2 regions of the Solitalea lacus genome follow, and region 1 is predicted to be linked to the other one. Evidence: riboswitches for the same ligand, from Rfam matches in the RefSeq annotation. Region 1 holds a riboswitch; the other holds the start of a gene.

Region 1 (8,260 bases):
AGATCTCAAACTGTTCTAGTGATTGAGAGGCAACCGTATACCCGCCAGGATTAGTTTTGGACCCCGCACTCATGGAGGTAATTCCCAGGTGAATCAACTGGTCTCTGAATTCAGGTGTTTCACGAGTAGAAAGACTCAATTCAATTTCAGGCTTAAATAAACGGTATGCTGAAATTATCTGCACAAAATCACGGTCGCTAACAGGTAATTTAGGCGGCAAACCTCCGCTGCAAGGGCGTAAACGAGGAAAAGAAATTCCATATTGAGTTTTCCAATAAGCCTTTTCCAGGTAATTAACATGTAAACCGGTAAAAAAACAGTCAGCCCGCCAATCGTCTAACCCTAACAAAACACCCAAGCCCATTTTTCGCACACCAGCCCTTCCAATGCGGTCGGGAGTTTCCAATCTATAATCAAAGTTTGATTTTTTGCCTTTAGGATGATGTATTTTATAATCTTCACGATGATAAGTCTCCTGGTAAACCAGGACATTTTCTAATCCATGTGACATCAACTTTTTATACTCATGTTCGTCTAATGGCTGCACCTCCATTGATACGTGATCAAACACAGGCCCTATTAGTTTCAGAGCATTCTCGAAATAATCAACCCCTACCGTTTGATTAGCCTCCCCTGAAACTAGCAACACATGCCGGTAACCCATTGACTTTACAAATTCAGCTTCAGCTAATAATTCTGCATCTGTAAGCGTTTTCCGCTCTAACTTGTTATCATAACTAAAGCCGCAATAGGTGCAAATGTTTTGGCACTCGTTGCTTAAGTAAAGCGGAATATAAAGTTGAATAGTTTTTCCAAATCGCTTTAGAGTCAAACGCCTGCTTTCTTCAGCCATCAGCTTAACATACTGAGATGCAGCAGGAGAAAGTAAAGCTTTAAAATCCTCGAGTGATCGCTTAGGAGTATAAATTGCTCTTAAAACATCATCAGGCGTTTTGCGGTAAATACTATCCAGCGTTTCTTCCCAGGAATAATTATTAAATACAGTTGTAAAGCTATGCATGCTCATCTTACAATAAATCAAGAAATTCGGTAAACGGACTACTCGCTTCGGCATGAGAACGAAGAGTATCTAACCCTGATATATATGCTTCCCTACCAGCTTCAACAGCTTTTTTGAATGCCGAAGCCATTTTTTCAGGGTTAATGGCACCTGCAATTGCGGTATTTACCAGCACTGCATCTGCACCTATTTCCATTGCCAGAGCCGCATCTGAAGGACGACCAATTCCGGCATCCACTACTACGGGCACTCTGCTTTGTTCAATAATGATTTCTAAAAACTTGCGACTCACCAAGCCCTGGTTAGAACCGATTGGAGCCCCTAACGGCATTACAGCTGCCGTTCCAACATCCTCCAAACGCTTACAAATGACCGGATCGGCATGAATATAAGGTAATACCGTAAAACCCAGTTTCACCAACTCTTCGGCAGCCTTCAGGGTTTCTACAGGATCAGGCATAAGGTATTTAGGATCAGGATGTATTTCGAGTTTCAAAAAATCTGTTTCAAAAACTTCACGAGCCAACAATGCGCATTGAATAGCCTCTTCGGCAGTTCGCGCCCCGGAGGTATTAGGCAATAGATTAACCTTAAGTAGCTCTAAAGTACTTAGCAAATTTTCCTGCTCAAGCCCCTTCTCCACCCTCTTTAAAGCAGCGGTAACCAATTCCGAACCTGAAGATAGAATTGCAGCCTTCATTATTGGGTTAGAACCAAATTTACCGGTCCCCAAAAAAAGGCGGCTAGTAAATGCTCTGCCTCCGATTATAAGTTGATCATTCATTTTCAGATAAGTTGAGATGTTGATGATATTTTATTTTCAAACTCTTGAACCATTACACACGCATCTTCAGCATGTGTAATAACTGATGAAACTGCCACTCCATAAACCCCGGCCTCTTTTAACCCTTCAACATCGTCAATGGTCAATCCGCCAATTGCAATTACCGGCAATTCCAAAGCTTCTGTTTTCATCTGTTTCAAAATCGCTTGATAACCTTGTAAACCTAACAAAGGGCTTAGGTTTTGTTTTGTAGTTGTAAACCGGTAAGGGCCCAAACCAATATAATTTACTCCCATTCCAGACAGTGCTCGAATGTCATCAATCGTGTTGGCTGTACCTCCAATAATAAAATCCGAACCTAAAGCTTCACGTACATCAAGTGGAGACGAGTCTTTTTTACCTAAATGCACGCCATGAGCCCCTATTGCTTTTGCAATATCCGGACGATCATTAATAATTAACACCGCATTTGCGGCCTTACATACTTGCAAGGCTTGCAGGGCCGATGACAAAATAACATTATCATCATAGTTTTTAAGCCTGAGCTGAATCCAGCGGCAACCTGCATTCAATGATTTTTGAATATTTTGAAGATGTTCGGCAGGCGTAGCACCTTGAGAGATATACTGTAAACTAGCTATTTGCATGATAAGCTAACAATGTTTGATTTGAATGAATTAACCGATACACATATTTTTTTGCCTCTAAGCAGGCGTTTTCCAATGATTGCCCATTGGCAAGTTGAGCTGTGATAGCCGCTGATAAACAGCATCCTGTACCATGTTTAGGACTGCCCATTGGCCCTAAGGGGTTTAGTTCTGTTATCTGTCCGTTTACGATGAGTAAGTCGGTTCCCGGAGTTGTCGAAGAATGCCCTCCCTTTAAAAGTACAGGGCATTTTGCCGACCACAACACTGCAGCTTCAATTGCATTTTCATTAACCGTCATTTCTTGCATCTCAGGAACGTTAGGAGTTAACAATGCCAGATGCATCAATGAACTTTCGAGGCCCACTACATTATGAAAAGGGGTTCCCATTGAGGGACCCAAAACCGGATCAACAATAAACTTCAGATTGGGTCTGATTTTCTTTGCTACCTCTACTATTTCGCTTAAAACTTCCCAATTTTGGATGATACCTACCTTAACATATTCCACAGGGTATCTGCTTAAAAGGGGGTTAAGCTGATTGATTATTGATTGCGGGCTTAACCAATCTACATTGAAGACTTGCTCTTCGGTTTGCACGGTTACAGCAGTACAAACCGAAAGTCCCATTACTCCTAGCTGCTCAAATGTTTTGCAGTCTGCAACCAGCCCGGCTCCTCCAGTAGGATCAAAACCGGCAATAGTTAGCACATAAGGGCGGTCACACAATTTTTCCATCGTTGCAAAGGATTATGAAAATTCCATATGTAGCCTAAAAGGGCCGCATGCTGAAATCTCCGGTTTATTATTTCGTTAAAATGGGCAGGTGTTACTCCACCCAGAGCTACAGCCGATTCCAGGTCATGTTGATCTACAATCCAGTTCTCTTCAGCATGATGCCCCACTTTGGAAATACTGTCAAAGACCGGACTGCACAAAACCCAATCGAATTGACTAAGCTGCTGTAGTTCGAGCAGCGAATGCGCTCCTGATGACGTTTTCAGATTATGCTCACAGCATGTTTGTTTATAAAACCCGAATTGCTCTATTGTTAGGTTTAATCGAGCATTTTTAGGTAAATGCCATCCAGCAAGTCCTTCAAATGACGGATGCCAATCTGCAGCATGCACAAACACCTGCTTTCGCAGCATATCCGGCCATTGCTCCAATACATTCCCTAATTCATCAGTCGTCAACATTGGCTTTCTGAAATGAATCAAAAAAGGATACACTTCTTGCATAGCCAGCAATAAACTGACTTCATTTTCAGAGGGAACTTCCATTGATATAACTCTAATCTTAAGGGGGGGCATCTACCTAACAATTTAAAAGCAACCTAGCTGTAAATATTAAAACCGCTTTCTGCAAACTCTTTTGCCTTATTGCTCATTTCCTCCAAAGTTTCGGCATTATTGTCTTTGATCTCTTGCGAAATTTTCATTGAACAAAACTTAGGTCCACACATAGAACAAAAGTGAGCCGTTTTAGCACCTTCAGCAGGCAATGTTTCATCGTGATAACTTCGAGCAGTTTCAGGATCCAAAGACAAATTAAACTGATCATTCCAGCGGAATTCAAAACGAGCTTTACTCAAGGCGTCATCGCGTAATTGTGCTCCCGGATGCCCTTTAGCCAAATCAGCCGCATGGGCCGCAATTTTATAGGTAATTACACCTGTACGCACATCTTCTTTATTCGGTAAACCCAAATGCTCTTTAGGTGTTACATAACATAACATCGCACAGCCATACCAACCGATTTGTGCCGCCCCAATGGCAGATGTTATATGATCGTATCCTGGAGCTATATCAGTTGTAAGTGGACCTAAAGTATAAAAAGGAGCTTCGTAGCAGTGCTGCAATTGCAAATCCATATTTTCTTTAATCATTTGCATAGGCACATGCCCAGGGCCCTCAATCATTACCTGAACATCATGTTTCCAGGCTATTTTGGTTAGCTCACCCAAAGTTTTTAATTCAGCAAATTGCGCTTCATCATTGGCGTCATAAATCGAACCTGGACGTAATCCATCACCTAAGGAGAAAGAAACATCATAAGCCTTCATAATCTCACAAATTTCTTCAAAATGAGTATAGAGGAAGTTTTCCTTATGATGAGCCAAACACCAACCTGCCATGATAGAACCGCCACGAGAAACAATTCCTGTAACCCGATTAGCCGTAAGCGGTACGAATTGTAAACGCACTCCTGCATGAATGGTAAAATAATCCACTCCCTGTTCTGCTTGCTCTATCAATGTATCACGGAAGATTTCCCAACTTAAGTCTTCCACTTTTCCGTTTACTTTTTCTAAGGCCTGGTAAATTGGAACAGTTCCAATAGGAACTGGTGAATTGCGTAGCACCCATTCACGCGTTTCATGAATGTTAGCCCCAGTACTTAAATCCATAATAGTATCAGCACCCCAACGACAGGCCCACACTGATTTTTCTACTTCTTCTTCAATAGAAGAGGTAACTGCTGAATTTCCAATATTGGCATTGATTTTAACCAGAAAGTTGCGACCGATAATCATCGGTTCAATTTCAGGATGGTTGATGTTAGCAGGAATTATGGCCCGGCCTGCCGCAATTTCCTCACGTACAAACTCAGGGGTGATAGGCCCGCGAGGCGTTCTGGCACCAAAGGATTCTCCAGGATGTTGTTTATACGCTGTTTCTAAAAGTTGATTTTCACGAATGGCAACATATTCCATCTCAGCCGTGATAATGCCTTGTTTGGCATAATGCATTTGGCTTACATTTTTTCCTGGTTTTGCTTTCAACGGCAACCCTAAATTTGGAAAGCGAATATCTTCGAGTTTAGGATTATTCAACTGCTTTTGTCCGTATTCTGAACTAAGCTGTGCTAATTGCTCCACGTCGTTGCGCTTTCTAATCCAATTGCGACGCAGTTGAGGCAATCCCTTTCTTACATCAATCTCTTGTTGAGAATCTGTATACGGACCAGAGGTATCATACACTACCACCGGGGCATTCTTAACCGGAGGCTTTGTTTTATCAAAAGGCTGCGTATCATTTAAACTGATCTTACGCATGGCCACTTCTATATCATGATTTGAACCTTTTACATAAATTTTTTCCGACGCAGGAAACGGCTCACGGCTAATTACATGATTTTGCGGTTGTTGGCTGTTGTTTTTCATTTTATAATATGAAATAGGGATTTAAATCAAATGCTTAAGATTATGGGAATATTTTAACCACCCTGACTGGCTGTTACTATGGTTATATGAGCTGATTCAGGAACGAGAGTGGTACTCCAGCTACTTCGAGGAATCACACGATTGTTGAGGGCAACAGCAATTCCACGCTTTTCAAGCAGGTTAAGTACTGAAAGTAAAAAGCTTAGTTTAAGTTCTTGTTCCGAAAACTGATAAGGCGTTTTGTTTACAAACACTTCCATGTAAATAAGTTTTGGGGTAAACTTCAGGAAGTGCTAAAACCAATTAAGGCGAGCAAAATCATGAAAAGGCCAAACCATAAGGTTCCGCCGTAAACTTTTCCCTACGTCAGTATGAACTGCATCAGGTTCAAAGGGTATTATCTCAGTCTGGCTGGTTACAGACACCCCTAAAGTTTACCATAGTACGTTGCGAATATACGGTTTCTTCTTAAACAAGCAACAGGAAGAATGGATCATCCATTCGTATTCTTTCGAACACGTCACAGACGCGCGAGAACAGAGGTTAACTAAAGATCCACTTAAACCAACATTTATAACGTAGGGAGAGAAGGTAAACTTGCCATATAAACTTCATTATTACCTAGAGAGTTGATTTCTCTCAAAAGAAAAGGTTTCGATGGATTAACCGAAACCTTTTCTATATCCTTAAATAGTAAGAACTACCTTATTTCTTGGTTTCCCCGCCTTTAGGTTTTGAAATGGATTCACGCATTTCTGTATCGGCTTTCATATTTTGCATGCGGTAATAATCCATAATACCCATATTACCCGCTTTAAAGGCATCAGCCATTGCTTTAGGAACTTCCGCTTCAGCTTCAATTACCCTTGCACGCGCGTCTTGTGCTTTTGCACGCATTTCTTGCTCTAAAGCAACAGCCATAGCGCGGCGCTCTTCGGCACGGGCGTTTGCCACTTTTAAATCGGCTTCGGCCTGGTCTGCTTGTAATTTAGCGCCGATGTTTTCACCAATATCAATGTCGGCAATATCAATAGAAAGAATTTCGAAAGCCGTTCCTGAATCCAGGCCTTTTCCCAATACTACTTTTGAAATTCGATCAGGATTTTCCAATACTTCCTTGTGACTAGAAGCCGAACCGATAGTGGTTACAATTCCTTCACCAACACGGGCTAAAATAGTTTCCTCACCGGCACCACCTACTAATTGGTTAATGTTAGCACGAACTGTAACACGGGCTTTAGCAACTAACTGAATACCATCTTTTGCTACCGCAGCAACCGGTGGCGTATTGATTACGCGGGGATTAACCGATAATTGCACGGCATCAAATACATCGCGTCCAGCAAGGTCTATGGCCGTAGCCAGTTTAAAATCCAACGGAATGTTTGCTTTATCAGCTGAAATCAATGCTTTAATTACATTATTCACATGCCCTCCGGCAAGGTAGTGTGTTTCAATATCATTGCTTGTGATCTTTAATCCGGCTTTGGTCGAAGTGATCATAGCATTTACTACCAGTGCAGGCGGAACTTTTCGCAAGCGCATCAGCACCAAGGTAATTAAACTTATAGGTGCTCCTGACAGCCAGGCAGTAAACCATAGGTTTACCGGAAAAAGATAAAGAAAAACAAAAAGTGCTATTACAGCCCCTACAACAGATAGTACAATAGTAAATGGTTCCATTTTGGCTCAGTATAGTTAATAAACGATAGAATGTTTCTACCGCATAAAGATGAAAAAAAAATAAATTCAAAATATAACTTTTAGCCAATAGTTATTAAATCATATTTAGTCATTTAGTAAAGTAGTATTTATAAACAAAAAGAGCTGCTACTTTTCGCAGCAACTCTCCTAAGTAGTTAATATTATGCTAAAAATTGAATTAAGAGTTTACAATAGCATCAATTGCTGTAAAATCCGGTAGTTCACCTGCGTTCTCTAACACTTCTGCATATTTAATAGTTCCTTGCTCATCAATAACAAAGGCTGCACGTTTGGCAACTCCTTTTAAACCTAATACAAAGGTTTCATATTGCGCATCATATGCATTGGAAACTTCCTTATTAAAATCAGAAAGCAGGGGAAATTGATAATTATTATCTTCTTTAAACTTTGCCAAAGTAAATGGAGTATCTACTGAAATACCAAGTACTTGAGCATTCAATTTTTTATAATACCCGAATTTATCACGCATAGTACAAAGTTGCTCGGTACAAATGCTTGTAAATGCCAATGGAAAGAAATGAAGTATCACTTTTTTACCCTTAAAATCATTAAGCGATACTACTGTGTTATCCGAACTAAACAATTTAAAATCGGGAGCCTGATCTCCAACTTTTAATGCCATAACTATATTGGTTTTATTTAAATGTAGAGCAATCTATTAAAACATCGATAATCTAACAAAAATTATTTAATCAAAGACAACTGCTCATCAACAATCATCAAACCTTCTTCAAACGAACGAGGGCTATATCCTAATTCTTTTATCGATTTATCTAAAACAAAACCTGTTTTTACCGGACGTTTCGCCGGTTGATTTAAAGTATCTGCAGAGATAGGGTTGATCAATGATTTATCTAATTTCCAGAAATCAGCAATTCGTTCAACAATTTCCAAAATGCTCATAAAATCCTTACCT
Region 2 (8,260 bases), 1.5 Mb from region 1:
TTATTGATTTGATAGATACTGTTATTCATTTGTAGATGTTCTTCAAGTACTGTTCAATCGCTTTTCCGGACAAGTAAAGGCACAACATGTTGCACCTTTTGTCTAAGTAATGCGATAATTTCAGATTATTTATAGATCAGGTAGCTATAGCTTTTCCAGAAACAACCTCAGCATAGATCCTCTAAATGCCAAAGAAAGATTTGATTACTGTGGTGACCACTACAAGGAACACACAGCTGCCAAACCAGGCTGCCGCCACCTTGCCCGTATCGGGATCGCCGGCATTCCATTTCTGATAGACCTTTACAGCGCCTATCAAACCAAGGATGGCACCTATTGCATACATCAGGTTGGTTCCCGAATCAAAATAACTTCGCACTTGCTGGTTGGCCTCTTCAATTCCGGCATTCCCATTTTGTCCATAGGTGTGTAAGCTAATCAGTGCCAGGGCCACACAAGTTGCAAAGGCCGATAGTTTTCTACCCGAAAACTTTTTAAATCCATTTCTTACTGTTTTCATCTAACTATTTTTAAAAAAGTCAAAGACTAAGCTCCTTCGGCCGGCCTTCCCGCTGGTTGCGGGAAGGTCTTTGAAGGACTTCCGTGGTGTTTGTCATGCTCTCTCCACTAATTAAACCCATCCAAACACACTTAACAACACTTTTAACACATTACACGCTCCACCCACACATATTAGTGTTGTCTTTTCCCAGAAGCAATTTTCAGCGGACTGATGCATCCCCCGCACTCTAAATCCTCTTCACTCAGCACCATTCCGCATAATTCCTGGACTCTCTGTTAAGAAAATTGATGATAACAACCTGGCAGGCAGGCAGATGTAACCCCTCATGGCTCACCAGCTTCGCTTTTAACTGAGCAATCAGCTCTGCTTCGCTAGCATTTTTGCCTGCCATTTCCAGGATGCTCTCTCCTCTCTCACTTATCACTTCTTCTAATTCATCCAACCTTGAAAACTTTTGCGCTCCTGCACATCCATTTAGTCTAGGTACTTTTCATTCTTCTCTTTATGTTGTTCTTGATATCAGTGCGGTAATAAACGATGGTTACAATGATGTAATAAAGGATTGCCAAAAGGCCCAAACCAGTTATAAATTCGTCCCAAGTAATTCCGTTAAACATATCTTTTACTTTTAGTTTCATGTCTCGGTTGTGTCCCGACTACATAAGTAAAGATGGTTGAATACAAAGGGCATTTATGACACTTTGGAGTTAGCTAACAACTATTATTTAAAAAGAAAATTAGTTATTGATTAAGAGGGAATTTGAGAAAAAGGCAGTTGGTATTTTCATAATCAGCTCTGAATATATTTTTCAGCCATTTTTATGGAGATTTAAACCATGGTGATGTTACCTAACAAATCAGGATTACCGGAAATAATTTGGATGGTAAAAACGCTTAACTTAAAATGATTTAAAATAGCAATAGAAGTGTCAATGAGTAGAGCTCGGGGGATATTAAAAGTCAGCATTGCTGGTAAAATGAAGGACTGCCATTTTAGGCAGCCCTTTTAACTTTTATTTAAGATTCGTTTGAACCTGACCTCTTATTTCCCCGTTAGGATTAGTTGGTGTATGAATGTTTAAATACCAATTTCCATCCAATAATTGTCGTTCCTGATCTTCAGTTAGCGTAGCTTGAGAAGAATAACTTCCTGCAGCAGCAGCAGGAAAACCTTGAATAGTTAACGTTGGAGAAGCACTAACACCAGGGGCTGCCGGTCCATGAAAGTGCATTGCTGAGGCAGCACCTGTTAAATTACTCCAAGTAATGGAATAAGTAAGCAAGTTTATATCGCCATCATATGTACCTGATAGCGACCCAGTAGCAACACTGATAACAGGCGGAACTTCAGATTGAGCATTAAGAACCCCACTAACATCGAACATACTGGTATTAATAATCGGGTTTGAATCGTCCTCACTACAAGAGGTTGTTAAGGGTAATGTAAATGCTAGCGCCATTCCTAGAAGGACTAGCATTTTAATAGGAATCATTCTATTGCTTAGCATTTTGAAAATGTTTGGTCCTCAAAGAGTATTCACAAACACCTTGCCATCAAACACTTGATTATCAATAACATAAAGCATATAACAAAAATAACCGGTTTAGAATATCCCGATTTTGTTCATAAATTTCAACAAGTACGTTCGGGACTGGCACCCTAAAGCTATTGCCCATGCCGTGCACACTCAAAAGAAAAAGCCTCGTATAAATAGAGGCTTCATCTATTACTCCTTTCCTACGCCAGTATTACCCAGTTCAAGTATAAGGGTATGATCTCAGCCTCCAAAAAAAGAAGCACCCCTCGAGTAACATAATATATAGTGAAAACTTCATGCCATTAACTTTTTTAGTCTGATAAGGCTTTTTCGTCATTTAATTAGTCAATTAATTCCAGGTTCGAGAAGAAATTACACAGAGTGTATAAGAAATTTCATACTTAAGGCTGGCATATTTTTTTTAAAAAATCTTGATACTAGGCAAAATAATTACTGGCACTTGCAGTTAATTGCCTGCACCCAAAAAGGCTGTCCTTTTAAGACAGCCTCCACATTTACCAATGACATGCCCTTGGGGCATTTTCATTTTTAACTATTCTTGCTTTTTAATAAAAGCTCATATCGGCATCATCCATTCTTTTTTCCAAACGTTCTTTAAGCACATCTAAAAATACCGTTCGATTCTTTTTGCGAATACGCATTCCCTGATAAACTCGATAGAAGTTTCCTAATTGTATATTGAACATTCGTTCAAGATTAGTAATAATATGCTTAACATCTGCTTTCCCGAAATTTACGCAGCCGCTAGACTGAAGTGCATAGGCCAGCTCGATCAGCGATGCTTTGGAGTCCGTCCATGTGGAGGAAACTTCTTTGGACTTGACCGGTTGAAGTTCAATTTCATCCAGCGCCATTAATGATTGATTAACATATTCCTTTAATTGCTCAAACGCTTGTAGTTTGGCCAGTTTGGAACTGTATATGGTTGAAAAATTGGGATCCATATCCAATAAATATTCCGGAAGCATGGGAATACAGCTCTTGTTTCTTAAATAAAACAGTTCGTCCATATGGCTTTTGTTTGTTCGGTAATAGGTGTATAAGAAATTGTTCCGGTCAAAAAAAAGCCTTAATCGGTCTAACTCCTGCAGATAGTAGTTCCTTTGCCCCTCTTTACCTCCAAATGGTTTGGAAGCTTCAAGATGAAATACCTCTATAAAATAGATCAACTCCCTCAGAAATAATGGCTTGATTTCCTTAAAGAATTCAATTTCTTCCGACGTGGTTTTAAAACGATAATTAAACAAAAAGTCTTTGAGCTCTTGTAAGGCTGATTCGGCAATGTAAAACGACTTTTCAGCTCTTTGCAATATGTTTTCCGATTCAATAGCACATAATTGCAAGCGTTCATTCATACGGACGTAAAGATTTGTTTTAAAATGGTTCATAAGCATGTAGGATTTAGATGATAAATGAATCAATCATAGGTTTATTATGCTTTTTACTTCAACTGTGCTCTTTTAAATAAGTTCCAATTAATAAGGCTAGTACACATAGTTGAATAAAAGTTTTTTTTAATTTACTAAAAACCATATGAATGAAACTATTGCATTAAAGTCCCTCCCATTTTTATATAAAGAATCAGTCAGACTAGCCAACAATTAACTCAATTTATAAATGGTTAATTATTAATAATTTATAAAAACAATTTCTTAATTATCATTCCCAAAAACTATAAATAGTATATTTTCTAAGATGTTCATTTATTGATTATTGTCAACGTCTATATTGACAGATCTATAACTAGAAATTTTATATATCAGACTAATTTTATTTGATCAAAACGGTCTGATATGAAAAAGATAGAATGGTCAACTGGAATCATTACCGCCTTAATAATTTCCCTTTTCTCCTATGCAGCTCTTAGTAAACTCTTAACCTTTGAGGAATTTAAGAATGAGCTGGGAAAATCTCCCTTGCTAAGTGACTTCCCACAATTGGTGGCTGGGTTTATTATTATTTCTGAAGTCCTATTGGTAATCGTATTACTGAATAGAAAATTCAGGATTTACGGACTTTATGGTTCTTTATTTCTAATGATACTCTTCACTTCTTATCTCATCATCACTATCAACTTCAGCTATTATGTTCCCTGTTCCTGTGGTGGCATTCTAGCTGAATTATCCTGGAATCAGCACATTTTTTTCAACAGCATCTTTATTATCCTATCTATCCTTGGCATCTATTTAAGCTCATCAACCTCCAATCTGAATAATGCAAATTCAAAAATATTGGCCAATCAGGGGAAAGCTGAAAACCTGTGAAACAGAGTAAGCATCTATTTTCATCTAGAGTTTTTGTTGCTTTTTGAGTTAATAAAGCATCCTCTATTATGAGAAAGTTAAAAGTTAGTTTAGCTGTAGCAGCTATTGTTTTAGGCATCGGTTCTGCATTTGCCACTAGTGGCAACGTTTTGCTGGAGAAATGCAAAGGCAATGTTCAACCTACAGAGTGTCAAGGTGGTGATATAGCCTGTTGTTATATTAACACTCCGCAAGGACAGGTAACCTTCTTCAGGGAACTGGCACCGCAAAAGTAACCAATGTTGAAGCCAGGGAAACCTGGCTTCATTTATTTCATAGTTAATCATCTTCAGACAATGAAAAAGAAGCAAACAATAAGTATCCTGATTATTAGCAGTATTGCAATAGGATTGGTATTTACTTTATACCTTTTATATGGAAAGCCCCAAAACCAAAAAAATGATTTTACCAGAAACATACTGGATTTAGATTTAAAGGTCGAAAGTGAATTAGAAAATAACCTATTATACAATCAATTGATTGGAGAGTATAAAGGGAGGCTTTATTTCAGATCGCGGCAACCACAAAAAATTATAACAGCAGACTTATTGTTAAAAGAAAAAGAACCTTTGACTATTGGATTTGATGCTCCTGAAAATCTTGCTCCGGCTTTTACCTGCACGATACTAAACGACGATCTATATACCCTTGGAGGGAATGTTCCTTGCATCATTAAGTATGATTTAAGCACCGGACGAATCCAATACTATAACCTACCATATCATTTCACTAAGGGAGTTATCATATCGCCCTCTACTATGATCATAAGATCGGAAGGAAGCACAAAAGGGACACAGGTTTTTCGAAAAATTCATTTCCCAACAGGTCGACAACTAAAAGAAAATTCAGAGGAATTACCTCTACATCCTGATGGCGGATTTGCCACGGATGGTAGGTTGACCTTTGATAAACAAACGAATCAAGTATATTATACGCACTTTTATAAAAATGCGATTCTTAGCCTTGATACGAACCTTACCTTGGTCAACAAATTCAAGACTATTGACACTTGCATTTCATCCCCAATAAAGGCAACCTCATCTACCGACGGCCAGTCGACTGTTTATAACCTAAGTGCTCCTCCCATTTATGTAAACGGATCTGTCACTATATATGCTGGTAAATTATTTGTCAATTCAATGCTTAAAGCTGATAATGAAACAGATTCATCATTTAACAATAATGCGGTAATTGATGTCTATAATTTAGAAAACGGCAACTATCGTGGTAGTTTTTACATTCCTAGTCATAAAGGCCAAAAATTGATCTCTTTTAGTTTCAATAAGGATAAGCTACTGGTTTTTTATAAAAATCGGGTGGTAAAAATTACGATTAGAAAGCCCCAGACATTAGAATAAAGGCTGTGATTAAACATATTTTAAACAGCATTACTAAATAATGTAACCATGACAGCATCAACAATTGGCCATTATTCTTGGTATTCCCTAAAGTTCTTTTTCTTATTCCATTGACAAGATTTCCAGGATTCATCTGGCTAATTTTAGTTGGCTTCAAACTACCAAAAACAAAGTTGCGTACCTCCGAAATGGAAAAAAAATTAATCAGCTGTTAGTTAACTACAAAAATCGGGTGGTAAAATTTACGGTAAGAATACCCCAGACATTAAAGTAAAGAACCGGACAAAAGGTCCGGTCTTTACCATTTAGCTATGTATAGAAAAGGTTGTACTCCTATCGATTAGCGCTCATTTTGCTGCATGCCACTTGCATTGATCACATCATCCGGAATCGGGTAAACATAGCGCTTATCCTGGGGAACCAGCTCATAGCTGGTTCCGTTCAGGTTCCGTTTCAAGGTGACGGCAAACCGCCCGTCCAGGTTCAATCGCCGCAAATCCGTCCAGCGCAGCCCCCGAAACAGGAGCTCTTTCCGGCGCTCAGTGAGGATAACCCGCAGCGCTTCCTCAGCGCTCCCTGCCGAAAGCGGCACAAAGCTGACGCGTTCCATCCTGTTTTTGAGCAGCGTATTCAAGTCGTTCATCGCCTCCAGTACCTGGCCTTTTCGGGCCAGGCATTCGGCGCGGATCAAATACAGCTCGTCCCTGGCAATCCCGCCAAAGTGCAACGCTCCGCTGTAGCTGCCGATGAAGGTATGGGTACCATCCGGCCGGCGGGAGAAAAAGGCTTTCCGCCGCAAATCGTTGGCCGCGTAAGAGCGCACCAGCATCGAATCCACCCGGTAGTTGGTGGAAGCTAAAATCGAACTGTAAGAAAGCTGAGCATAAAACTCGATCTCTTCATTCATGGGCAGAAAGGGATTAGCCCCAATTAGATCCAATAGGTTATAATCCAGCAGCGCCGGATTAAGCTGCAGCGCTGCATCGGCTGCCTGGTAAGCCTTTTCATAGTCCTGCATCGACAAGTGCACCCGGGCCAACAGGCCCATGGCCGCTTGCCGGGTCGGCCGGGTTTTATAGGCTGAGGCCGTGCTGAGTAACGGTGCTGCCTGGGTTAAATCGCTCACAATCCGCTCGTAGGTTTCCTTAAGGCTTGCCCGCCCCGAGCGTTGATTAATGCTGGAGGTTAACCGCAGCGGGATGCCCAAGGCCGATCCTGCCGTAGGTTCGGAGTAGACCGGGGCGTAGAGTTGGGCCAGGTCGTAAAAGGTATGGGCCCTGAAAAATAAGGCCGTTCCTTTTAGCTCCTTCCACTCGTCCTGCTGGGCCGAAGTGGACTTGAGGTCCTCCAGGCCCTGAAGCACCGTATTGCAGTAAAGCACCCGCTTGTAGGCGGCATTCCAGCTCAGCTCTGTTCTGCCTCCAAAGACATCTTTGGCCCAGACGTAGGCATTCCGGTTGGTGAGGGAAGCCGCTTGCCAGGTGCTTGCCCTGAGGTAATAGTTATCGGCGCCAATTTCCCCTAATAGGGCATAATTGTTATTCATGACCCCCGAAGCGTTATCCAGCAGCTCCCGAAAATCCCGCAGACTGCTAGGTACCACCAGCGCTTTATCCGACTGGGCATCCAGCCATTCTTTGCCGCAGGAGAACAGTCCTGCTGTAAAAAGGAGAACGTATAGGAAATAGGTTCTTTTCATGATCTTGTGAGTTAAAGGTTAAAAATCCACCCTGATTCCAAAGGCGAGGGTTCTGACCGCAGGCAGGAACGAGGCGCCTCCGTTGGGCACCGCGTCCGGATCAATCCCCTGCTTATTCGCCCTCCAGAGTACCCCTAGGTTATTGGCATACAGGTAGAGCTCCAGGTGCTCCACCGGCAGCGCTTTGAGCTGTTGTTTACGTAATGCATAGCTCAGGTTCAAATCCTGCAGCCGCACATGCGAGGCATTCTCCACCAGCACCTCCGATTTCAAATAGAAATCATCCCGGTTGCTGTTCAGTAGGGCCGGCAAGGAAGGTACCGTGGTAGTCCGTTCATCGCCCGACTGCTGCCAGCGCAAGTCATAGTCCCTATGCCCGCTCCAGGTTTGGGCCAGCTGCGAATAGGAGATGGAATTGCGGCGGAAATAATAGCCCAGCTTGTAGCCAAGGGAAAAGGAAAGCCCGAAGTTCTTCCAGTTCAGCGTATTGCGCAAGGCACCCGAGTAGGTGGGGCGGGCCGGCCCGTGATACACTAGCTCCTCGGGACTGACTCCCATGATGGCCGAATAGTTCGTGCTTTTCTCACCGTTCACGTACCCCACCGGGTCGCCCGTCTGTGCGTCCAGCCCTGCAAAGCGGTAGCTGTACACCCCGTACACGGGCTTGCCTTTGAGCGGATAGATGTCAATGCCCGTACTCAGCTGGGTGTAGTTATAGGCCACGTCCTTTTTCGCGTAATCCGTCACCCGATCGGTGGCATAACTGAAGAGCAGCTGACTCGACCATTTCACCCCTTTGTCCAAATTCCGACTGTTAA

What was found. A riboswitch is a leader RNA that binds a small molecule or an ion and turns the genes downstream of it on or off. The one in region 1 is predicted to bind thiamine pyrophosphate.
Region 2: it holds a riboswitch for thiamine pyrophosphate, as region 1 does, so the genes downstream of both, L2B55_RS08690 (CHRD domain-containing protein) here and thiS (sulfur carrier protein ThiS) in region 1, are expected to answer to the same signal.

Annotation. Positions count from the first base shown of each region.
Region 1 is NZ_CP091740.1:3,548,424-3,556,683, forward strand. It holds gene thiH (2-iminoacetate synthase ThiH) at 1-1,021, opposite strand, end outside; gene L2B55_RS15235 (thiazole synthase) at 1,029-1,805, opposite strand; gene L2B55_RS15240 (thiamine phosphate synthase) at 1,808-2,452, opposite strand; gene L2B55_RS15245 (hydroxymethylpyrimidine/phosphomethylpyrimidine kinase) at 2,439-3,191, opposite strand; gene L2B55_RS15250 (beta/alpha barrel domain-containing protein) at 3,158-3,736, opposite strand; gene thiC (phosphomethylpyrimidine synthase ThiC) at 3,790-5,619, opposite strand; gene thiS (sulfur carrier protein ThiS) at 5,673-5,879, opposite strand; TPP riboswitch at 5,961-6,058, opposite strand; gene floA (flotillin-like protein FloA) at 6,325-7,302, opposite strand; gene L2B55_RS15270 (redoxin domain-containing protein) at 7,502-7,966, opposite strand; gene L2B55_RS15275 (SDR family oxidoreductase) at 8,029-8,260, opposite strand, start outside.
Region 2 is NZ_CP091740.1:2,036,605-2,044,864, reverse strand. It holds gene L2B55_RS08710 (DUF4133 domain-containing protein) at 1-29, opposite strand, end outside; gene L2B55_RS08705 (DUF4134 domain-containing protein) at 182-520, opposite strand; gene L2B55_RS08700 (hypothetical protein) at 765-965, opposite strand; gene L2B55_RS08695 (hypothetical protein) at 1,003-1,161, opposite strand; gene L2B55_RS08690 (CHRD domain-containing protein) at 1,537-2,031, opposite strand; TPP riboswitch at 2,241-2,338, opposite strand; gene L2B55_RS08685 (RteC domain-containing protein) at 2,628-3,470, opposite strand; gene L2B55_RS08680 (MauE/DoxX family redox-associated membrane protein) at 3,876-4,346, shown strand; gene L2B55_RS08675 (DUF6520 family protein) at 4,415-4,621, shown strand; gene L2B55_RS08670 (hypothetical protein) at 4,682-5,743, shown strand; gene L2B55_RS08665 (RagB/SusD family nutrient uptake outer membrane protein) at 6,084-7,442, opposite strand; gene L2B55_RS08660 (SusC/RagA family TonB-linked outer membrane protein) at 7,461-8,260, opposite strand, start outside.